2 linked regions of the Methanococcus maripaludis genome follow. The protein of the gene in region 1 interacts with the protein of each later gene in a pairwise test. Links are inferred from orthologs where the notes say so. Each region holds a gene or a part of one and is shown on either strand. Other genes may lie near its edges. The genes, in order: sepS and pscS.

What was found.
Region 2: the proteins of sepS (region 1) and pscS interact in binary tests that used the Methanocaldococcus jannaschii proteins (3 or more experiments, as listed by UniProt). The link is inferred for Methanococcus maripaludis from one-to-one orthologs.

Annotation. Positions count from the first base shown.
Region 1 is NZ_CP026606.1:281,303-284,545, forward strand. Bases 50-2,953 are described here. They hold sepS (O-phosphoserine--tRNA ligase), read left to right. Parts: upstream 50-646; coding sequence 647-2,260; downstream 2,261-2,953. Other genes in these bases: MMJJ_RS01440 (NCS2 family permease), read right to left, coding at 50-552; MMJJ_RS01450 (iron ABC transporter substrate-binding protein), read right to left, coding at 2,340-2,953. Outside these bases: more of MMJJ_RS01440, read right to left, coding at 1-49; more of MMJJ_RS01450, read right to left, coding at 2,954-3,243. UniProt on the Methanocaldococcus jannaschii protein: Catalyzes the attachment of O-phosphoserine (Sep) to tRNA(Cys).
Region 2 is NZ_CP026606.1:1,460,136-1,463,410, reverse strand. The notes cover bases 183-3,118. They hold pscS (O-phospho-L-seryl-tRNA:Cys-tRNA synthase), read left to right. Parts: upstream 183-1,047; coding sequence 1,048-2,190; downstream 2,191-3,118. Other genes in these bases: nadA (quinolinate synthase NadA), read right to left, coding at 2,566-3,118; MMJJ_RS07965 (hypothetical protein), read left to right, coding at 2,196-2,555; larE (ATP-dependent sacrificial sulfur transferase LarE), read left to right, coding at 253-1,020; bioB (biotin synthase BioB), read left to right, coding at 183-247. In the rest of the region: more of bioB, read left to right, coding at 1-182; more of nadA, read right to left, coding at 3,119-3,275. UniProt on the Methanocaldococcus jannaschii protein: Converts O-phospho-L-seryl-tRNA(Cys) (Sep-tRNA(Cys)) to L-cysteinyl-tRNA(Cys) (Cys-tRNA(Cys)).

The sequences.
Region 1 (3,243 bases):
TGCAAATAAACCAAAGAGTGCCAAAAATGTTGCAGGTGAAAGCACGTTTCCAAGACCTACCAAAGTAGCTTCGTTTGCAACGATAACTCCTGCAGATTTTAAGCCAATAAATGCGATAAATAACCCGATACCAACAGCAGTACCGTATTTCAAAGCATCAGGTATCGCGTCAAATATCCAGGTTCTAATTTTAGTTAATGTTAACAAAATGAATAAAATACCAGAAATAAAAACAGCACCAAGAGCAGTCTGCCAGCTTAGGCCCATGCCCATGACCACACCAAATGTAAAGAATGCGTTTAAACCCATTCCCGGTGCAAGTGCAAACGGATATTTAGCATAAACGCCCATTATAAAAGTACCAAGTGCAGCGGATATACATGTTGCAACCATTACTGCCCCAAAATCCATTCCCGCCAGACTTAAAATCGACGGATTTACAAATATGATATACGCCATGGTCATAAAAGTCGTAACTCCTGCCATGGTCTCTACTTTGAAGTTTGTTTTATGTTCTTCAAACCCAAAGTACCTAGCCAAAAAATTTGCCATAAGTTCACCCCAGTTAATTAATATATAATATAAGCAACTATTATGAATATAAAGATTACATTTCATCATAAAATTTAGAAATTTAGTGATACTGATGTTTAAAAGAGAAGAAATCATTGAAATGGCCAATAAGGACTTTGAAAAAGCATGGATCGAAACTAAAGACCTTATAAAAGCTAAAAAGATAAACGAAAGTTACCCGAGAATAAAACCAGTTTTTGGAAAAACACACCCTGTAAATGACACTATTGAAAATTTAAGACAAGCATATCTTAGAATGGGTTTTGAAGAATATATAAATCCCGTAATCGTCGATGAAAGAGATATTTATAAACAGTTTGGCCCGGAAGCTATGGCAGTGTTAGATAGATGCTTTTATTTGGCAGGACTTCCAAGACCAGACGTTGGTTTGAGCGATGAAAAAATTTCACAGATTGAAAAACTTGGAATTAAAGTTTCTGAACACAAAGAAAGTTTGCAGAAAATACTTCACGGATACAAAAAAGGAACACTTGATGGTGACGACTTAGTTTTAGAAATTTCAAATGCACTTGAAATTTCAAGCGAGATGGGTTTAAAAATTTTAGAAGAAGTTTTCCCAGAATTTAAGGATTTAACCGCAGTTTCTTCAAAATTAACTTTAAGAAGCCATATGACTTCAGGCTGGTTCCTTACTGTTTCAGACTTAATGAACAAAAAGCCACTCCCATTTAAACTCTTTTCAATCGATAGATGTTTTAGAAGAGAACAGAAAGAAGATAAAAGCCACTTAATGACATACCACTCTGCATCCTGTGCAATTGCAGGTGAAGGCGTGGATATTAATGACGGAAAAGCAATTGCAGAAGGATTATTATCGCAATTTGGCTTTACGAACTTTAAATTCATTCCTGATGAAAAGAAAAGTAAATATTACACACCTGAAACACAGACAGAAGTTTACGCATACCACCCAAAATTAAAAGAATGGCTCGAAGTTGCTACATTTGGAGTATATTCGCCAGTTGCATTAAGTAAATACGGAATAGATGTACCAGTCATGAATTTAGGACTTGGTGTTGAAAGACTTGCAATGATTTCTGGAAATTTCGCAGATGTTCGAGAAATGGTATATCCTCAGTTTTACGAACACAAACTTAATGACAGGGATGTCGCTTCAATGGTAAAACTTGATAAAGTTCCAGTAATGGATGAAATTTACGATTTAACAAAAGAATTAATTGATTCATGCGTTAAAAACAAAGATTTAAAATCCCCTTGTGAATTAACCATTGAAAAAACATTTTCATTTGGAAAAACCAAGAAAAATGTAAAAATAAATATTTTCGAAAAAGAAGAATGTAAAAACTTACTTGGACCTTCAATTTTAAACGAAATCTACGTTTACGATGGAAATGTAATTGGAATTCCTGAAAGCTTTGATGGAGTAAAAGAGGAATTTAAAGACTTCTTAGAAAAAGGAAAAGCAGAAGGGGTAGCAACAGGCATTCGATATATCGATGCACTTTGCTTTAAAATTACTTCAAAATTAGAAGAAGCATTTGTGTCAAACACGTCTGAATTCAAAGTTAAAGTTCCAATTGTCAGAAGTTTAAGCGACATTAACTTAAAAATCGATGATATCGCGTTAAAACAGATAATGAGCAAAAATAAAGTAATCGACGTTAGAGGCCCAGTCTTTTTAAATGTCGAAGTAAAAATTGAATAATTAATTTTTTTTATTTTTTTTAAATTTTATTTAAAAACTAATTTTAAAAATTAAAAAAGAAATTTAATATATTTTAAAATTATTTGATTTCAAAAGTATTTGAATCAATTTTTCCAAATCCTCCGTAATCACTTTTCATTTGGTTGTAAACTCCTTCCCCAACTAAAAAGCTATATATATCGTCTGCGTTCTCTTCGGGATTTACATCATTGAACTGATCAGGATATATCGTTTTTCCAATATAATAAGAATCTGCAAGCAGTGTTCCAATATTTATCGTATAAGATGTAATTGGTAAAACTGCATGGGTATTTCCACCATTAAATGCAGTAAATGAGTTAAAAAGCTCGGGATTTTTCCCATACTCTTCTTTTATTCCATTAAAACTTCCTTCATCTATAAAAATATAGTCCGGATTCCATGAAATCAGCCTTTCTTTATCCACAAACGTTTGTTGTGGATCATTTCCAAGTTCGAGCTCGTTTACAACGTTTTTAGCACCCAGTGCTTCGAAAGGTAAAAATTTATACTGTGTCGAGGTAATCCCCTGAGAGCCGGACTTTGCAATTCCGCCAAGATACACAGTTGGTTTTTCATTTTCGGTGATATTTTTAGTCTTTTGATTTAAATCTTCAAAATTTTGCTTCATAAATTCAATTACGTCATCTGCCCTATTCTCCTTTCCAATGATATCCCCTGCAAGTGTTAATGACCCATATACTGAATTTATTTCAAAAGAAGCTCTAGAAGCGCCACCGTAGCTTAAAACCACCACTGGAACTCCAGTTTGTAACTGTAACTCATCTGCAGTCTGTTTATCCACGTATGTAATAAATAGTACATCAGGATTAACTGCAATAATTGCTTCAGGATTTGGCTTTGGATCACTGCCTCCTTGTCCTATTATGGGTAAACTTGAATATATTTTCGTATTTGCAAGACTATACGGCCTTCCCGTTGGTTTTGTTTCTGAATTTTCTACA
Region 2 (3,275 bases), 1.2 Mb from region 1 along the record:
AATATATTCTGGAGATATATCTCGAATTAATTCCCGTGATGCATTAAAATCGATATGTATTGCAAGAATTGCACTTCCAGATAAAGTAATTCGGCTTTGTGGTGGAAGAGAACATGTTTTAAAAGATATGCAGAAATATTCACTTCTTGCACTTGATGGTTTAATGATTGGAAACTATTTAACTACAAATGGGCAAAATATCCAGTCTGATTTAAAAATGATTGAAGAAATGGGTTTTGAGCGGTGAAAATCATGAAAAAAGGTTTGCTTGAAAAATATAACTCGTTACTTGAGTTTTTCAAAAACAAAAAAGTGGTTGTTGCATATTCTGGGGGTGTTGACAGCACACTTATTTCAAAAATTGCAAGCGATAATGCACAAACACTTGCGGTAACGATTGATAACGGATTTTTTTCTGAAAATGTAATAAAAAAAGCGGAAAATCGTGCTAAAAAATACAACATTCCTCAAAAAACCATGAAAATAGATTATTTAAATGAAATCATTTCAAAAGACTTAAAAAACAGATGCTACAACTGTAAAAAAAGAATTGCAGAAGAACTTAAAAGAATAAAAAATGAATTGAACTATGATATCATTGTCGATGGAACAATTTACGATGATATATTTGAAGATAGGCCGGGAATAAAAGCTTTTAATGAAGAAAATATAATTTCCCCCCTTTCTAATTTAAAATTCAGTAAAAATGATGTTTTTGAATTATCAAAATACTTGAAAATTGATATTCCAAAAAAAGATACCTGTATGGCAACCCGTATTTTATCAGCGCCAATTTCTAAAGAAAATATGGCTAAATCGAATTTAGCAGAAGCGTTTATAAAATCAAACTTCCATATTGAAAGTTATTTAAGGGTTCGATACCTTGAAAATATTGCAATTATCGAGATGACTAAAAAAGAATCAAAAAAAATATTTGATAATGATTCGATAGAAATAATAAATACAGAACTTAAAAAAATAGGGTTTGAAAAGGTTGTACTCGACCTCAATTTTAAATAATTAAATTACGCGAGAATTGGTGATTTTATGGAGATAAATACTGATAAATACAAAAATATTACTAGAAATCTCGAAAGAGAAATGATTAACTTAAATCCAATTCAGAGAGGAGGAATCCTACCAACTGAATCTAAGAAAATAATCTATGAATACTGGGATGGGTACAGTGTCTGCGATTACTGTTCAGGAAGACTCGACCAAATCGAAACTCCCCCTATAAACGAATTTTTAGAAGACATGTCCAAATTTTTAGGAATGGACATAACAAGACCTACACACGGTGCAAGGGAAAGTAAATACGCTGTTATGAATTCCATCTGTAAAGAAGGCGATTACGTAGTTTTGGATGGAAATGCCCACTATACTTCATATGTAGCACTTGAAAGAGCTAAATTAAACTACGAAAGAACTGAAATTGAAGAATACCCGACATTTAGAGTAATTCCTGAAAGTTATGCTGAAAAAATTGACATGCTCGAAGATTCTAAAAAAAATATCGGATTAATCCTTTTAACACACGTTGATGGAAATTACGGAAACGTTGCAGATGTTGAAAAGGTTGGAAAAATTGCAAAATCTAAAGGATATCCATTTTTATTAAACTGTGCATATTCTGCGGGAAGAATGCCAATTGATGGAAAAAAATTAAATGTGGACTTTATTGCAGCATCAGGACACAAAAGTATGGCTGCATCTGGCCCATGCGGTCTTCTTTCAATAAATAAAAAATATGAAGATGAAGTGCTTGAAACTTCAAAAGTAAATGTATTAAAAGAACTCCAGATGCTTGGTTGCACTAGCCGAGGAATTCCAATTTTAAGTTTGATGGCAAGCTTTGAACACCTGATTGAAAGAGTTAAAAATTGGGATTTAGAACTTGAAAAAACAAGAAAAGTGGTTAATGAGCTTGAACCATTAGGATTTAAACAGATTGGGGAAAGACCAAGAAACCACGATATCATAAGATTTGAAACCCCGATTTTAGATGAAATTGCAGAAAAAGATAAACGAAGAGGATTTTTCTTCTACGAAGAATTGAAGAAAAGAGGAATCGGCGGAATCAGAAGAGGAGTTACAAAAGAATTCAAAATGAGTGTTTATGGATTAACCAATACTCAAGTTGACTACGTGATAAATAGCATGAAATCTATTATAAACGAGTTAAGGTGAATTTAATGAGTTCTAAGTATATACTCCCAGTAATTGCGCTTTTAATTCTTGCGAGCGCAATATATTTCTCATTTGGGCCAGATACTCCTGAAAAGTACGTATTTTTAGGAGTTACCTTTAGTATGGGCGGCGTAGAATACCAAGGATACACTGTTGAAGGTCAAAACATAATATTTGAATACACAAGAGAAGGGGACGCATTTTCACAAGCGGCTACCCCGAGGGTTGCTCAAACTGGTGAAAAATACAAAAATGTAGAAAATGTATATGTAAAAGTCGATACTAACGGCGATGTAGAGTATTACAAAGCTGAAATATTCGATGAAACCGAAGAAATGGTTAGATACTACGTAAAAGAAGAATAAAATAAAAAAATTAAATTGAAAGCATTCTTTCAATTGCTTTTCTTGCATTTTCAATTATTTTTTCATCAAGCGTTATTTCATGTTTTTCTTCCAAAAGACATTGTTCTATTTTTTCTAAAGTTATGTTTTTCATCGATTTGCAGATTGCGTCAGTTCTTAAAGGAATTAGTTTTTTTGATTTCCCCACTTTTTCCAATTCTATTTTAAGCCGGGATATCATGTCGCATTCTGTTCCGATAATAAATTCGCTGCATTCTGAATTTAAAACGTGTTTTACCATTCCACCAGTACTCATCACGTAGTCAGCACTTTCCTGTAATTTTGGGTCACTTTCAGGGTGTATTAAAAGTTCTGCATTTGGATACTTTTCTTTTACTGCTTTTGCATCATCAATTGTAAACATTTTGTGAACATAGCAGTGTCCGCCCTCAGGCATTGGAATAATTTTTTTATTTGACCTTTTTGATACAAAATAACCCAAATTATTGTCTGGACCAAATAATACTTCGTTTTCTTCGAAAGAATTCACAACCCTATCAGCATTTGCAGAAGTACATGTTGCGTCAGCCAGTGCTTTTGCAGAAGCAAGTGTATTTACATAAATTACAACTTTTGCATCAGGATACTCTTTTTTTGCGTCAAGTATCACTTCTGGGGGAAGTTGGTGTGCCATTGGGCAGTCTGTTTCAATAATTTCGGGAATAAGTACTTTTTTCCCAC